4 regions of the Halomonas sp. KM007 genome follow, and region 4 is predicted to be linked to each of the others. Evidence: predicted binding sites of a transcription regulator. Region 4 holds the regulator's gene; each other region holds the start of a gene.

Region 1 (4,211 bases), 1.5 Mb from region 4:
GCGCCAAAGCTCCAGACTGGCGGCAGGCGCAGCAGATGGCCATGTTGAACGCTCGGCAATTGCTGCCACAGGCCGCTCTTTTCCAACTGCGCTTCCACCCCTGCGGGGAGCGGGTCAACGATGACCAGGGTGGCGTCGGGGTAGCGTGCCAGCGCTTCGATACCGACCAAGGCGAAGCCCCAGGCGTTGGTGGGCTCATCCCAGGCGTTGGGCAGCGCCAGCTGTTCCAATACGGCGTTGTAGAGGCTGTTCTCGCCAAATACCCGCACATGCCGAGCATCCATGAACTGCACCATCAGCAATGGAGATGCGTTGCCGGGCGGGTAGCGCAGCTCGCGCATCAGCTGCTGGGCGTTCTCGATCAGCGCGTCGGCTTCTGCGTTGCGTCCGGTCAACTCGCCCAACTGGCGGGTGAGGGTCTGCATTTCCTGCCACGTATCGGTGCCTGGCGAGTAAAGGGCGAAAGTGCCCACCGGCGCGATGCGCTCCAACCGAGGAATCAGCCCGGTAAACATGGGCGAGAGCAGGGTTTGCTCAGGGGGCGATTGGGCCAACTGCTCGAAGTTGGGCTGGGTGCGTAGGCCAAGGTCGCTGACGTGCTCCGGGATACGCGGCTCGCCTACCCAATCGTGATATCCCGGCTGTTGCGCGATACCGCTGACCGGAGCGCCAATCGCCAGCAGCGTTTCGGCGATGGTCCAGTCGATGGTGGCCCACTGGGCGTGGCTGGCGGTGCTGAACAGCAGGGCTGCCGCGAGCAAGCAGCTGCGGGCCAGGGTCGGGAGTCGGGGGATGCAGCGCATGAAGTGGGCACCTGACAATAAGCGCTTTATTTAAACGATTCTGTTTATCAATTGCAAATGGAAACAGCGGAGGTCGCACAAGTCGTCAGCGCGAGACGCCCCAGGGGCGTAACTGCTCCAACATGGTGCATGAGGTGGCTTTCGCCATGCCTTCGCGGGTTTGATGCGTCACAAAGTGAGCCGTAAGGGGTCAGGCGGATAAGCGCGCTGGGTGCCTATCCAAGGCCACCCAGCGTTGCCTCAGCTTGGGTTGCCGGGGGTGGGCTTGCCTTGCTCGGCAGGCTCTGCGGGGGCTGGTGGTACTTCGGCTTCCATGGGCGTGGCCTGTGCGGCGCTGGCTGCTTCCACCGAGGCTTCCAGGCTGGCTACCTGACGCTCCAGCGCCTCGACGCGCGCGCGCGTGCGCTGCAGTACATCCATCAAGATATCAAAGTCTTCCCGTGATACCAGCTCCAGGCGGTCGAAGGCTCCCCGCACCACTTGCTGCACGCCTTTCTGAATGTCTTCCGGGGCCTGGGAAGCGTTCTGTAAACGGTCGCCTATCTGCTGGGCTAAACGGCTGATGCGATCCTGGGGCGTCATGGCTCTCTCCTTAAACGGTGGCGCATAAATGTGGATAGCTTACCTGTAAGGATACGCAACCCTTTGGCAATCCGCATGCCCCGCGTGCGTTTTCTCCTTCAATGCGCTCGTGCGTCAAAAAGAAGCATTGAGCTTTTGGTGATGTACTTTTTTAGTGCAGTGACGGGTGAAAGGAGGTGGGTAGTCGCTCTGCTGATGCCCGTGAAACGTGTTTTTTTAATGTTTAAGGGCATGAATTTAAATAAGAAAAAAACCAATGGCACGGTATGAGCATTAGTAGGGCAAGCACTAAATTCGGGCGGCCACGCCGCTCTCCACCGAGTGGGACTGAACCAGCAGGGGAGATCCGGGATGAAACTCATCACCGCTATCATCAAGCCTTTCAAGCTTGACGACGTTCGTGAAGCACTCGCCGACAACGGCGTGCAGGGGATTACGGTTACTGAGGTCAAGGGATTTGGTCGCCAGAAAGGCCACACCGAGCTGTATCGCGGTGCCGAGTACGTAGTGGACTTTCTGCCCAAGGTGAAAGTGGAAGTGGCCGTGGACGATGCGCGTCTGGAGAGCGTGCTGGATGCCATCTGCAGCGCTGCCAACAGCGGCAAGATCGGTGACGGCAAAGTGTTCGTGACGCCGCTGGAAGATGTCATTCGTATTCGTACCGGAGAGCGCGGCGCCGACGCGGTATAGGCCTGCCCACACAACGACGACCCACTACGTATAACTTCTCTTGGATCACGGGGAACACCTGATGAACGAGCTTACAGAATTGAGCTATGCGCTCGATACGTTTTACTTCCTGATTTGCGGCGTACTGGTCATGTGGATGGCCGCCGGCTTCTCGATGCTCGAGGCCGGTATGGTACGTTCCAAGAACACCGCTGAAATTCTGACCAAGAACATTGCGCTGTTTGCCATTGCCTGCACCATGTACCTGCTGGTGGGCTACTACATCATGTACTCCAGCGGCGAAGGCGGTTTCCTGCCTAGCCTCGGGTTCCTGATCGGTACCGAGAACAGCGTCGATGCGGTGCTGGCCGGTGGTGAGGATGCGCCTTACTACTCCATGCGTTCGGACTTCTTCTTCCAGGTCGTGTTCGTCGCAACGGCGATGTCGATCGTGTCGGGTGCCGTGGCCGAGCGTATGAAGCTGTGGGCCTTCCTGGCCTTCGCGGTGGTCATGACCGCCTTCATCTACCCGGTGTCTGGCTACTGGACCTGGGGCGGTGGCTGGCTGGATGGCGTGGGCTACTCTGACTATGCGGGCTCGGGTATCGTCCACATGGCGGGTGCAGCAGCAGCGTTGGCGGGTGTGCTGGTACTGGGCCCCCGTAAGGGCAAGTATGGCAAGGACGGTTCTATCCACGCGATTCCGGGCGCCAACATGCCGCTGGCCACGCTGGGTACCTTCATCCTGTGGATGGGCTGGTTCGGTTTCAACGGTGGTTCCGAGCTGAAACTGTCGGATGCCGTGTCGGCCAACAACGTTGCTCAAGTGTTCGTGAATACCAATGCGGCGGCCGCGGGTGGCGTGATTGCAGCCCTGGTGCTGGCCAAACTGTGGTTCCGCAAGGCGGACCTGACCATGGCGCTGAACGGTGCGCTGGCAGGCCTGGTCGCCATTACCGCCGACCCGCTGTCGCCTTCTGCGCTGGGTGCCGCCTTGATTGGTGCCATCGGTGGCCTGATCGTGGTCGCTGCCATCGTCACGCTGGACAAGCTGAAGCTGGATGACCCTGTGGGTGCTATCTCGGTTCACGGTGTCGTGGGTATCTGGGGTGTGCTGGCCGTGCCGCTGAACAATGGCGATGCGTCCTTCGGTGCACAGCTGATCGGTATCGTGGGCATCTTCGGCTGGGTGTTCCTGGCGAGCCTGGTGGTATGGCTGGTGCTGAAAGCGGTCATGGGTATCCGTGTCAGCGAAGAAGAAGAGTACGAAGGCGTCGATATCGCAGAGTGTGGCCTGGAAGCCTACCCCGAGTTTGGCGTCAAGAAATAAGCGCCGTGCCATAGCAAGCGGCACTGCTACTCAAGGCCTCCCTCGTGGGAGGCCTTTTGCCGTAGGGAACGGGTCAGGCTTGCCCGCATGTACGTGCCAGGCACAAGGGCTTTTTATTCTCTGGGCTGGCGGGTGTATGCTAGGTGCAATGGGCGTGAGGGACATCGACATCGCGCCGCCGTGTTTCCGGTCAAGACAACCGTTGCATAACCAGAGGATGTGGTCATGAAATTAATCTCAGCCATTATCAAGCCGTTCAAGCTTGATGACGTACGCGAGTCGCTTTCCGATATCGGCGTGCAGGGTATTACGGTGACGGAAGTGAAAGGCTTTGGTCGCCAGAAAGGCCACACAGAGCTGTATCGTGGGGCGGAATACGTGGTGGATTTCCTGCCCAAGGTGAAGCTGGAAGTGGCCGTGGACGACGATATGGCCGAGCAGGTCATCGATGCGATCACCCAAGTGGCCAATACGGGCAAGATCGGCGATGGCAAAATCTTCGTGATGCCGTTGGAGCAGGTCATTCGTATCCGTACCGGCGAAACCGGCAAAGACGCTGTCTAACCACGGTGAATGGTAAGGCGTGAACAGTGAGTCGCGCTGAATCGACAAAGCCCCTGTGGATAATATCCACAGGGGCTTAATGCATAAGGCGACGATGACACGGGCTACGATTTTCTATTCACCTTTCACCCTTCGAACGAGGCTTACTTCTCTACGAAGGCGCGTTCGATGACGTAGTCGCCTGGTTCGCCCATGCGCGGGGAGATGTTCAGCCCCAGTTCATCCAGCAGCGCGCTGGTGTCGTCCAGCATGGCGGGGCTACC
Region 2 (4,211 bases), 1.1 Mb from region 4:
CCTTGCGCCCCCCGGTATGCTTCAGGGCGGTTTCGATCAGGATGCGCTCGAAATCCGGCACCGCTTCTTCCAGCAGGTGCGTATGCCCTTCGGCCAGGGCGTGGTCGGCCCAATCCCGGAAGGCCGAACGCCAATCACCGTAAGCACCTCCTTCCGGCGCGCTGACCGAGCGCAGCTCGGGAGGCAGGTCCTCGATCAAGATCTCCCTCCCTGATGCCATCACGGTGAGCCAACGGCAGATATTTTCCAGCTGACGAACGTTACCCGGCCACGGCAGCCGCGTCAGGTGAGCTTCTGCCTCGGGCGTCAGCACCTTGATATCGGTGGATAGCTCCTTGGCCGCCTCCGCCAAAAAGTGACGCGTCAAGCGGGGGATGTCTTCACGGCGCTCGGCCAGGCGCGGCAGGTGCACCCGAATCACGTTCAGACGGTGGAACAGATCCTCACGAAAACGCCCTTCATCCACCAGAGATTCCAGGTTCTGGTGGGTAGCGGCAATGATGCGCACATCCACCTTGACCGGCGTATGGCCGCCGACCCGGTAAAACTCGCCATCAGCCAGCACCCGCAGCAGGCGCGTTTGCGTCTCGGCGGGCATGTCGCCAATTTCATCCAGAAACAGCGTACCGCCGTTGGCCTGCTCGAAACGCCCCTGGCGCTGCTGGGCGGCACCGGTAAAGGCGCCTTTCTCATGGCCAAACAGTTCCGACTCGATCAGGTCACGAGGAATTGCCGCCATATTGAGGGCAATGAACGGCTTGCCGGAGCGCGGGCTGTGCTGATGCAGCGCCTGGGCCACCCGCTCTTTACCGGTGCCCGACTCCCCATTGATCAAGACCGTGATATGAGAGTGCGACAAGCGGCCGATGGCGCGAAACACCTCCTGCATGGCAGGCGCTTCGCCGATGATCTCGGCGCTCAGCCCTTCCGGTACGCTGACCGGCCGCTGCCGCTCGCGGGCATGAGCCACCGCGCGCCGCACCAGCGCCAGCGCTTCGTCGACATCAAAGGGCTTGGGCAGGTACTCGAAAGCGCCCCCTTGGTAAGAAGCCACCGCGCTATCCAGATCCGAGTGGGCGGTCATGACAATGACGGGTAAATCAGGATGGGCGGCACGCACGCGGGACATCAAGTCCAGACCGTCGATGCCTGGCATGCGAATATCGGTGACCAGCACGTCCGGCGGGTTTTCCAGCAGCCGAGCCAGCGCCGTATCCGCCCGCTCGATACACTCTACATCCAGGTCGGGTTGCGCCAGCGCGCGTTCCAGTACCCAGCGGATAGCGCGGTCATCATCGACGATAACCACCCGTGCAACATCGGTACGTGTCGCCTCAGTCATGACGCATCTCCGGTAAATTAATAACCAATGGAATCAGTAAACGAAATTCGGTGTGTCCGGGTCGAGAATCGCATTCGATCAATCCTTGATGTTGGTGCAAAATTGACTGAGCAATCGACAGTCCCAGGCCGCTGCCTTCCGCGCGACCTGACACCATGGGGTAGAAGAGCGTTTCGCGAAGCGCATCGGGAATGCCGGGGCCGTTATCGATGACACCCACCTCGCTGACCAGCCGATGGCGCTCGGCCCCCAGGGTGAACTGGCGGCGGGCACGGGTGCGCAGGGTCAGCGTGGGGGACGGCGTGTCGGCTTCGCTCATGGCCTGTACCGCGTTGCGGGCCACGTTCAAGACCGCCTGAATCATCTGCGACTCGTCGCCAGAGAGGTCGGGCAAGCTGGGGTCGTAATCGCGATGAACGGTGACCTGCGGGTGCTCGGCCAGCAATAGCGCACGCACGCGTTCCAGCACTTTGTGAATGTTCACCGGCTCATGCTTGATGATGCGATTGGGGCCCAGCATGGAGTCCACCAGATCGCGCAGACGATCCACTTCCTCGACGATGATGTGGGTAAACTCCCGCAAGGCCGGGTCGTCCAGGTCGCGCTCCAGCAGCTGCGCCGCACCGCGGATACCGCCCAAGGGGTTTTTCACCTCATGGGCCAGCCCGCGGGCCAGTACCTTGATGGTTTCCTGGCGGGTGGTCAGCGCTTCTTCTCGGGAAATCTGCATCAGCCGATCACGGGGCTCCACCTCCAACAGCAGCTCTTCGGCAGACAGCGGCGTCACGGTGTAATCCACCGTCAAGGGTTCACTGTTGAGCGGCGTAATACGCGCTTCGCGTTGGGTGTAAGGGTGAAACGCATCGCGTGCCTTGGCCAGCACGTCATCGATACTCTCATCGCCGCCCAGCAAGGTATCCAGACTGATGCCTTGTACGCGGCTGAAGCTCACCGCCAACAGCGCCTCGGCGGCCGGATTCATCCAGCGAACCCGAAGTTCGCCGTCCAGCAGCAGTACCGCCGTGGTGAGGTGTTCCAATAAGCGCTGATACATGGCGTGTCCTGAAGCGTCGCTAACCGTTGCGTTAGAGATTTAGCTGAGGAAGTGCAAAAAGCGCGCCAAGTTACCCAAAACGACGCCATGCACGGCTTGGGGGCAGCCAGCCGGTGCCGCTCGGGCATTTATAGCGCACGGGCAGGGAGAGTTAGCCAACCTAATGCACCATTATAGTGCATTGCATTAATCGGCGATAAAAATCGTCACCTGATCGGTGCGATGTTGAATACGCCCCTGGCTGTCCAGCAGCTCTGCCTGCAAACGATGTTGCCCTGGAGGCAGGCCTGCCAGCCAAAAAGCATCGCTGTGCAGAGGAGATTGGCTAAGCTCGCCGTTGACGAGCAGCTGGATCTGGTGGTCCTCGCGCAGCGCAGGGGAAACGCTGACCTCCACGGGTGTCATGCCACCGCGCAGCGACGCCCCTGGCGCGGGGGCAACAATGACGAACCGGTCATAAGGCATGAACGGCTGGCCCGGACGCCCCAAAGGCCGTGCCGCCGAAGGCGCGGCTGGGCGGGTCGCGGCAGGCAAGCTGGGCAAGGGCGCCAGCCGCAGCACTTCGCCTCCGCGCTCGGGGTTATCAGTAAACGTGACGTTGCCCTGGGCATCGACGATGCGGTACACCGTTTGCGCCTGGGCAGCGCTTACCCACAGGCAGGCAGCCACGAAAACTCCTGTGGATAATATGGCTGACCATGCAACACGCCGCTTGCTCACCACGCTGTCTCCTCACCTATTCTGCCCATAAAAAACCCCGCCGAAGCGGGGTTTTGGCTCGTCACACCGCAAGGGTGATCTTAGCAGTCATGCCATCAGCTTAGCAGCTGTAGTACATGTCGAACTCGATCGGGTGAGTCGTCATGCGGATACGCTCGACGTCTTCCATCTTCAGTTCGATGTAGGCATCGATCATATCGTCGGTGAACACGCCACCTTCGGTCAGGAACGCACGGTCAGCATCGAGTGCTTCCAGTGCTTGATCCAGGCTGTTGGCCACTGTCGGTACGGACTTGCCTTCTTCTGGCGGCAGGTCGTACAGGTTCTTGTCCATGGCATCGCCAGGGTGGATCTTGTTCTTGATACCGTCGATACCCGCCATCAGCATCGCTGCGAACGCCAGGTAGGGGTTGGCAGTCGGGTCAGGGAAGCGAGTCTCTACACGCTTGCCTTTCGGGCTGGCAGTGTAAGGAATACGGATAGACGCAGAGCGGTTACGAGCACTGTAGGCCAGCATGACCGGCGCTTCGAAGCCCGGTACCAGACGCTTGTACGAGTTGGTAGAAGCGTTGGTGAAGGCGTTCAGAGCACGAGCGTGCTTGATGATACCGCCGATGTAGTACAGCGCCATTTCAGACAGGCCAGCGTACTCATCGCCCGCGAACTGGTTCTGACCATCTTTCCAGAACGACTGGTGTACGTGCATACCAGAACCGTTGTCGCCTACCAGCGGCTTCGGCATGAAGGTAGCGGTCTTGCCGTAAGCGTGCGCCACGTTGTGGATCACGTACTTCATTTCCTGAACTTCGTCGGCCTTCTTCACCAGCGTGTTGAACTTCACGCCGATTTCGTTCTGACCGGCGTTGGCCACTTCGTGGTGGTGTACTTCGACGGTCTGGCCAATCGCTTCCAGGGTATTACACATGGCACCACGGATATCGTGGAAGCTGTCGACCGGCGGCACCGGGAAGTAGCCACCCTTGAGGCGCGGACGGTGACCCAGGTTGCCAGTCTCGACCTTGCTGTCGGTGGCCCAGGCGCCTTCGTCGGAAGTGATCTTGTACATGGAGCCTTGAATGTCGGACTTCCAGTGCA
Region 3 (4,211 bases), 1.6 Mb from region 4:
CATCCTGGCGCTGGCTTTGGCCCATGCCATCGCGGATCACCTTGCCGCCGCCGAACTTCACTTCTTCACCGTAGTGGGTGGCGTCTTTTTCGACTTGAATCCATAGCTCTGTGTCGCCCAGGCGCACGCGGTCGCCTACCGTGGGGCCGTACATATCGGCGTAGGCGCGCCGACTGATCTTGTTTACCGATTTCATGTGTTGCCTCTGCCTCAAGCGTTGAGTCCAGTGCTGGGCGACCATCGTCTGTGTGACACGCTGTGGATACATCCCTGTACGCTTGACTGCGCCATCCATGGCGCAGACAGTCACCCAGCCGATGCCCGCCCTACCGTCGGTTGTTCTTTATTAAGCCGTTGGCTAATCCAGCGACCCCATCACATCGCCACGGAAGCCGTAGATTTCCCGCTTGCCGACGAACGGAATCAGCGTGACTTCGCGGGTTTGGCCGGGTTCGAAGCGGATGGCGGTGCCGGCGGCGACGTCCAGCCGGTAGCCACGGGTTTTATCGCGGTCAAACACCAGCGCGGGGTTGGCTTCAGCAAAGTGGTAGTGGGAGCCAAGCTGAATGGGCCGGTCGCCGGTGTTGGCCACCTCCACGCTGATACGCTCGCGACCCGCGCACAGCTCGATATCACCCTCTTGTAACTGATACTGTCCTGGAATCATTGGGCCGGACATCATGGCGCTCTCCTAGCAGGGGACGGTTAGTTAATCGGCGTGTGGACGGTGACCAGCTTGGTGCCGTCGGGGAAGGTGGCTTCCACCTGTACTTCATCGACCATCTCCGCCACGCCTTCCATCACGTCGTCTCGGGTGAGGATTTCGCGGCCGTAGCTCATTAAATCCGCCACGCTGCGGCCATCTCGCGCGCCTTCCATAATCTCAAAGCTGATCAGCGCTACCGCTTCGGGGTAGTTCAGTTTTAAACCACGCGCTTTGCGGCGCTCGGCAAGCTGGGCGGCGGTAAACAGCATCAGCTTGTCTTTGTCTCGTGGGGTCAGTTCCATGGAGTGTCTCCAGCGTTATCAGCGTGTTGCCAATCAGGTTAGCCAAATGCGCGGCGTATGCGCTTCGCGTTCGATCCAGCGCGGGCGTAATAGCTGCCAGGCGTGTTCACACAGGGCCCAGGCTTCGTTTCGGGATGCACCTAAATAGCGCATCAGCAGTACGCCATGGCGTTCCGTCACTGCCCAGCGGAGGTTATCCGGCAGCGCCTCGCGCAGTGCTTCGATGGCCGCCGGGGCATCATCGAGCCCCACGGCCCACAACGTGGCCTGCACCGTCGCGCCGCCCTGCCCCCAGCGGCCCACGAAGCGCGGGTGCGCGGGGTCCAGCGGCTGGCGTTCAAGCCACAGCGGCTTGCCATCCAGGGTTAAGCGAAAGTGCTGTTCAATACGCCCAGAGACATAGGGCAGATCGCTGGCCGGGCGTCCGAGCGCCATCACTTCCCAGCCTAGGCAGCGGGCATTACCCTGCAGCGCAATATGGGTGCGTTGAGTGCCCTTTGAGCCGTTAAACGCGATGGTTTCCTGGGGCAGCCACTCTAAGGTGCCGCCCTCTTCTACCGTCAGCTCGGTGTGCTGTGTCCAGGCCACGCCTTGGCTGTCGGCTTTGTAGAGCTTATTGGCAGCGGGGGTGGTGAGCAGCGCATGGGCTTCGCGCTCGATATGACCACGGATGGTCAGCGCATCACCGCTCACCAGTCCGCCGGGCGGGTGCAATACGTAAACGTGGCACGCTTCCTGGCTGCCTTCTGGGTAGAAGGGGCGCTGTACCCGTAACGGACCTTGGTGGCGCGCTTGCACTAATCGGGTCACGCCATCGCGGTTGGCAAAACGCAGGGCCAGCGAGGCGGCCCAGCGGCGCTCGGCGTCAAAGCGGTGGCCGGAACCAGCAGCGGGTGGGGCAAGTTCGCTCAACATCATGGGGCGCTGTCGCTTCCTTGTGGATAAATCATTGCCTTATAAATGCAAAGAATGCGCCAAAATGGTGAAAAGCGCTTTTTTACCGTCATAAAGACCTTTTTTTGAGCCTCAACCCTCTTGCTCAGCCCTGCAGTGCACCAAATATGTGCATATAGCCATCACATTGCACCTAACCGGCGAACGGCTGGCGGTGTACGTCAATCCCTATACGGCTGAGGTGCTTGGTTATCTGGATGGCCGGGGAACGGTGATGAGGACCGTTCGCTACCTGCATAGCTTCAAGTTTTTCGGGCAAACCCCGCGCAAGCTGATTGAGATTGCCGCGGGCTGGTCGATTTTGTTAGTGCCACCGGCATTTATCTCTGGTGGCCGTGAAACGGCAGGGGCGGCGTGGTGAGCCGCTGCTCGATATGAGCTACGCCGACTATGGCCCGCTAGGCCGCTGGCTGGAATTTGGGATTAACGTTCACTTGGGGCAGGAGTTTGGGCTTATCAATCAGCTCTTCCTGCTGGCGGTATGCATCGCCATCATCGTGATGTGCGTGGCCGCAGGCGTGATGTGGTGGAAGCGTCGCCCCGCTCGCCAAGGCTAACAGGGCGGTAGGCCGACTTAGTGCGTCGCGTGCCCATGATCATGGGCACCTTTAGGGTGACTACCTTCATGGTGGCTCCCTTCCGGAGAGGCACCCACTGGTAGCACCTGAAGCTCGATCTTCATCGGCTCGGCGTGCTGGAACTCCAGCGTCACAGGGACGGGCGCACCCTCCACGATGGGTGAGCCCAGTTCCATCAACATCAAGTGTAAACCGCCCGGCGCTAGCGTCACGCTCTCGCCCGCCGGTAGCTCGATGCCACCGGGCAGGGGTACCATGCGCATTACATCGCCGTCCATCTCCATAATATGGATCTCGACACGCTCGGTGATCGGGCTGGTCGCCCCCAGCAGCATGTCATCGCCATCGCCGTGATTGGTGAGAGTGACAAAGCCACCGCCCGCCCCGGCCCCCGGCGGCGTTGCACGGGTCCAGGGTTGCGCCACTTCAATAGAGGAGTGGCCCTCCATGGCATCCGAATGGTCGCTGCCATGATGAGCCGCCATCAGCGGCGTGCTCATGAACAGCAGTGCGGTTAACAGCATAAAACGGCGCATCAACATAGTGTTCTCCGTGGGTAACATCGCCAAAACCTAGCGCTTACCGCGATATTACTCAGTGGCAGCGGCAACCACCACCCGGTCACGCCCGCTGCGCTTCGCTTGGTACAGCGCTTGGTCGGCGCGCTGCATCGAGCGTTGGTAGTCTGGGTGGCCATCATGAAGCGTAACCCCGACGCTCACCGTGACGTTCAGTAGCGTATCGGCAGCGGCTAACATCGGCTCTTTGGCCACCGCGTGGCGCAGCCGTTCGGCAAACAGTCGACTGCCGTCTTGATCCGTATCCACCAGCACAATCAGAAACTCTTCACCGCCCATGCGAAACACGTAGTCGCCGCCTCGGGTCGAGCGGTCAAGGATACTGGCTACCTGCCGCAGTACGTTATCGCCAGCATCATGACCATGGGTATCATTAATTGATTTGAAGTGATCAACATCCACCATGAGCAGCGCAAAACACTTTTCCGAGTGGCGCGCGATCTCTATTTCACGGTTCAGCACCACCGAGAGGAACTTGCGATTGAGCAGACGCGTCAGGCTATCGCGGCCTGCTTCGAGCCCCGAGGCGCGATCCAGAACGTCATCCAACAGCATCAAGATCGTGCGAGCCGCATCGCGAATGCTGCTCAACGCAGTCAGGCGACGCTGGCTGTCTGAGTCGCCTAGCTGGGCGAGCCACTCCTCGTCCACGCGACGAACATGCTGTGAAATAGTGGTAATTTCCGGCGCGCCCTCAAAGGCGTGACACGCCTTGTGGTGATACCAAAGCCCAAACTCGGAGCTGGCTAATCGGGGTAAAGCCGTCGTTGCCTGCTGCGCAGCCACGGCAAACATGAGCGCGTTCTCCCAATCGAGCAGTGCCGAGCGCTGCCGCTCGCGCTCATCGCCGATGCTCTGGGTCAAAGAGAACAGCTTATAGGCTTCTTCCATACGGGTATTACGATTATTCGCCACTGAATAGGCATGGCTCATTATTTCCATGGCCATATCAATATGATCAGACACATACACCGCTGCATCACCGGAAGAGAGTTCAGCGCTAAAGGTGCTGTTAATGTGCTCATAAAGCGTCTGCTTTAACTGCCGTGCGCCATTAAGTACCAAGTTCACCGGGATATCGATACGCGCATGC
Region 4 (4,211 bases):
TGCTTCGTACGGCACTGCTCGCCCTTGCCGTTCCCATGGTAGTCGTAGGCGCGCTGCCTGCTACTGCTCAACAACAAGCCCCTATCGAAGTAGAGGCCGACCGCCTGGACTTGGACCAGCGCGCGGGCACGGCGGTTTACTCTGGCAATGTCGATATTCGTCAGGGTGAAATGCAGCTGCGGGGAGAGCGTGTCGAAATTCACCGCAACCAGGCCGGCGAACTCTCCCGGGCCGTCGCCACGGGCGAGCGTGCCTACCTGCGCAATCAACTGGAAGACCAGACGACGCCCATGGAAGGCTGGGCGCGCCGCATCGTCTACCACGTGTCCGAACGCCGCGTCGAGCTCATCGACCAAGCCGAACTGACCCAGCAAGGGGATCGTTTCCAGGGGGGACGGCTCGAATACTTCATCGACCGCGGGGTGGTGCAAGCGCGCTCTGATGTCAGCGGCAGTTCGCCACAGCGCATCCGCATGACCCTGCAGCCCGAACAATAGCGAGAGGACGCCCCGTGACAGCGATGACCCCCGACACCGCAGCGGTCAAGACACTCCATGCACAGCATCTGGCCAAGAGCTACAAACGCCGCCGCGTGGTCAAGGATATCAATCTGGAAATTGCCCAGGGCAGCGTGGTGGGCCTGCTGGGCCCTAACGGCGCGGGCAAGACCACCTCGTTCTACATGATCGTCGGCCTGGTGAAATCCGATGCTGGCAAGGTGGGCATCGACGATCTCGACCTGACCCGGGCGCCCATGCATGAACGCGCGCTGGCGGGTATCGGCTACCTGCCCCAGGAAGCATCGATCTTTCGCAAGCTGTCGGTGGCCGACAACATCATGGCCATTCTGGAAACGCGCCGGGAGCTGGACCGCAATAGCCGAGAAGCGAAGCTCGAATCCCTGCTGGAAGACTTCCACATCACCCATATTCGCGACAACCTGGGCATGAGCCTGTCGGGCGGCGAGCGGCGACGGGTGGAAATTGCCCGCTCGCTGGCCACCGAGCCCGCCTTCATTCTACTGGACGAACCTTTTGCTGGCGTCGACCCCATTTCCGTGGGCGATATCAAGTCGATCATACGCGCGCTCAAGAAGCGCCATATTGGCGTGCTGATTACCGACCACAACGTGCGTGAAACCCTGGATATCTGCGATATTGCCTATATTGTTGGCGACGGACACATCATAGCCAGTGGAAACCCCCAGGAAATTCTCAATAACCAGAAGGTGCGCGACGTCTACCTGGGCGCCGACTTCCGCCTTTAAATAATGGCCCACGAAGACATTTTATTTAGTGGCATGCTTATTGCACTTGCACCAAACGGAGAGTCGCTCTAGGGTGGAGCTTTCTGATTAACGAGTGGTTCTCAGATGGTCATGAAAGCTTCTCTTCAACTGCGCATCGGCACACAGCTGACCATGACACCTCAGCTGCAGCAGGCCATTGCGCTGCTTCAGCTATCGACGCTGGACCTTCGTCAAGAAATTCAGCAGGCGCTGGATGCCAACCCCATGCTCGAACAGGAGGATGAGTTTGGCGAACAGGCGGTCAGCGAGCCTCAGGAAGCCGAGTGGGCAGACAGCATTCCCAACGAGCTCTCCGTGGACAGCGACTGGTCCGACACCTACCAGGACATGGGCAGCGCGGGCGGCAGTAGCGAAGGCCCGGACTTCGAGCGCCAGGCGGCCGGGCAGAGCCTTCACGGGCACTTGCTCTGGCAACTGGCCATGACCGACTTCTCTGCGCGTGAGCAAGCCATTGCCGAGAGCCTCATCGATGCGCTGGATGCCAACGGCTATCTGACCCAGCCGCTCAACGACATCCGCGAGGGGCTCAAGGCGCAGGGCCACGATGGCCTGAGCCAACGCGAGGTCGAAAACACCTTGCTGCGCCTGCAGCAGTTCGAGCCTACTGGCGTGTTCGCCCGTGACCTGCGCGAGTGCCTGATGCTGCAGCTGGCCGCGCTACCCGAAGACACTCCGCTGTTGATGCCCGCCAAGCGTCTGGTACGCCAGTTTCTCGAAGCGCTGGGCAAGGACGACATGCGCCTGCTGAAACGACGCCTGAGCCTCGATGACGAGCAGCTGGACGATGTCATTCGTTTAATCCGCAGCCTTGACCCTCGCCCCGGAAGCGCCTACGGCGTCACCGACGACAGCTATGTGACGCCGGACCTGGTGGTACGTCACGATCACGAGGGCTGGCATCTGGAACTCAACCCGGAAGCGCTGCCTCGGCTACGTATCCAGCCCGACTACGCCAGCCTGATCAAGCGCGCCGACAAGAGCCAGGACAACCAGTTTTTGAAAGAGCACCTCCAGGAGGCTCGCTGGCTGATCAAGAGCCTGTCGAGCCGCAACGACACGCTGCTGCGCGTGGGGCGCGAGATCATTGCCCGCCAGATAGGCTTCCTCGAGCAGGGTGAAGAGGCCATGAAACCGCTGATTCTGGCCGATATCGCCGAAGCGGTGGAGATGCATGAGTCGACCATCTCGCGGGTCACTACCCAGAAATACATTCATACCCCGCGCGGGGTGTTCGAGCTCAAGTACTTCTTCTCCAGCCAAGTCAGCGGCCAGGAAGGTGGCGACAGCCATTCCAGCACGGCCATTCGAGCACGCATCAAGAAACTGATTCAGGACGAGCCTCCGGGCAAGCCACTCTCCGACAGCCGTCTGGTCACCCTGCTGGAAGCGGGCGGCATCACCGTGGCCCGCCGCACCGTGGCCAAGTACCGTGAGTCGATGGGTATACCTTCGTCGAGTGAGCGCCGTCGTTTACGCTAGTTAAACGCTCTCGCCCAACAAACTCTCGACGAGGGCTTTGCAATGGCCCAAAAAGGGTTACAATCGAAGTACAGTCCGATGGATAAGGAGCACGTCAATGCAAGTAAACATCACTGGTCATCACGTTGAACTGACTGACGCCTTGCGTGACTACGTAAACGAAAAGCTGGAACGCGTTGAACGTCACTACGACAACATCACGACCGTCCAGGTCACCTTATCTGTTGAAAAGGAGCGCCAGCAAGCCGCCTGCACCCTGCACGCAGCAGGAGCCGACCTTCATGCCGAAGCGCTGGACAACGACATGTACGCAGCCATTGACGCCCTGGCGGACAAAATCGACCGTCAGCTCGTAAAACACAAGGAAAAAGCACAAGCCCGCGCCCAAGGCGCTGGCGTGCGTTAACCCGATGATGTTGGAAACCATTCTCCCCCCGGAGCGCGTGCTGTACGACGTGCCCGGGGGCAGCAAAAAAAGGGTGCTGGAGTTTTTCAGCACCTTTATCGCTCAAAACACGCCCAGCCTGGATAGCCAGGAAGTCTTCAGTCGATTGATTGGCCGTGAACGGCTGGGCAGTACCGGCATCGGCAATGGCGTGGCCATTCCCCACGCACGCAGTCCTCACTGCAGCACGCCGATTGCTGGGTTTCTCAAGCTGGCCGAACCCGTCGACTTCGATGCCATCGATGGTGACCCCGTCGATCTGGTGTTCGTGCTGCTGGTACCCGAAGAAGCCGATGATACGCATTTGGCGCTATTGGGTCAGGTCGCCACGATCATGAACGACGCAGCCACACGCCAGCAATTGCGCAATGTCAGCAGCCAGCGTGAACTGCTGACGCTGTTGACCGACAAGATTCGCGAGCAGGCTGCCTAGCGCAGCCTTTGCCGGGCAGCAAGGCCGACGGTAACCCTCTATTCCTTCTCAAGCCAAGAGAGATGCGCTATGCAGCTGGTGATCATTAGCGGCCGTTCAGGGTCCGGTAAGTCCATCGCCCTACAGGCGCTGGAAGATCTTGGCTATTACGCCATCGACAACCTGCCTGCCATGCTGCTGGGCTCGCTGGTCGATGAACTGCGTCAACAGGGCGGACGTACTCATTTGGCCGTCAGCATCGATGCGCGCAACTTGCCTACTGCACTGGAACAGTTGCCTGCTCTGCTGGAAGAACTACGCCAGCGTCAGATCCGTTTTCAGGTCATCTACCTGACCACGGACGCGCGCATTCTGCTGGAGCGCTACTCGGCCACCCGTCGGCGCCACCCGCTGACCCGGGATAGCGACATGACCCTGGAAGAGGCCATCAACAAAGAAGAAGAAACCCTGCTCGAGATTCGGGACCTGGCTGACCTGCTGATCGACACGTCGCGTCTTTCGGTACACGACCTACGCCGCCGCATCACCGATCAGGTTGCTCATCA

Evidence for each region. Region 4 encodes sigma-54, which starts transcription at its own class of promoters, with help from an activator protein. Its sites were predicted from a motif close to TGGCACNNNNNTTGCTNT; they were not measured.
Region 1: a site for sigma-54 is predicted at 1,643-1,660, ahead of RVM27_RS09455 (P-II family nitrogen regulator). Genes of this name have one in related genera too.
Region 2: a site for sigma-54 is predicted at 2,447-2,464, ahead of glnL (nitrogen regulation protein NR(II)). Genes of this name have one in related genera too.
Region 3: a site for sigma-54 is predicted at 1,968-1,985, ahead of RVM27_RS09805 (urease accessory protein UreD). Genes of this name have one in related genera too.

What each region holds. Positions count from the first base shown of each region.
Region 1 covers NZ_CP136131.1:2,006,846-2,011,056, forward strand. The annotation lists gene RVM27_RS09445 (ABC transporter substrate-binding protein) at 1-803, opposite strand, end outside; gene RVM27_RS09450 (accessory factor UbiK family protein) at 1,044-1,385, opposite strand; gene RVM27_RS09455 (P-II family nitrogen regulator) at 1,737-2,075, shown strand; gene RVM27_RS09460 (ammonium transporter) at 2,137-3,384, shown strand; gene glnK (P-II family nitrogen regulator) at 3,610-3,948, shown strand; gene RVM27_RS09470 (ferredoxin--NADP reductase) at 4,092-4,211, opposite strand, start outside.
Region 2 covers NZ_CP136131.1:1,580,572-1,584,782, forward strand. The annotation lists gene glnG (nitrogen regulation protein NR(I)) at 1-1,342, opposite strand, end outside; gene glnL (nitrogen regulation protein NR(II)) at 1,335-2,396, opposite strand; gene RVM27_RS07345 (DUF4124 domain-containing protein) at 2,583-3,065, opposite strand; gene glnA (glutamate--ammonia ligase) at 3,217-4,211, opposite strand, start outside.
Region 3 covers NZ_CP136131.1:2,078,150-2,082,360, reverse strand. The annotation lists gene ureC (urease subunit alpha) at 1-196, opposite strand, end outside; gene RVM27_RS09815 (urease subunit beta) at 359-667, opposite strand; gene ureA (urease subunit gamma) at 706-1,008, opposite strand; gene RVM27_RS09805 (urease accessory protein UreD) at 1,042-1,926, opposite strand; gene RVM27_RS09800 (PepSY domain-containing protein) at 2,072-2,323, shown strand; gene RVM27_RS09795 (PepSY domain-containing protein) at 2,298-2,519, shown strand; gene RVM27_RS09790 (copper chaperone PCu(A)C) at 2,537-3,082, opposite strand; gene RVM27_RS09785 (diguanylate cyclase) at 3,131-4,211, opposite strand, start outside.
Region 4 covers NZ_CP136131.1:470,415-474,625, forward strand. The annotation lists gene lptA (lipopolysaccharide transport periplasmic protein LptA) at 1-497, shown strand, start outside; gene lptB (LPS export ABC transporter ATP-binding protein) at 521-1,267, shown strand; gene RVM27_RS02305 (RNA polymerase factor sigma-54) at 1,373-2,788, shown strand; gene hpf (ribosome hibernation-promoting factor, HPF/YfiA family) at 2,886-3,194, shown strand; gene ptsN (PTS sugar transporter subunit IIA) at 3,199-3,666, shown strand; gene rapZ (RapZ family nucleotide-binding protein) at 3,736-4,211, shown strand, end outside.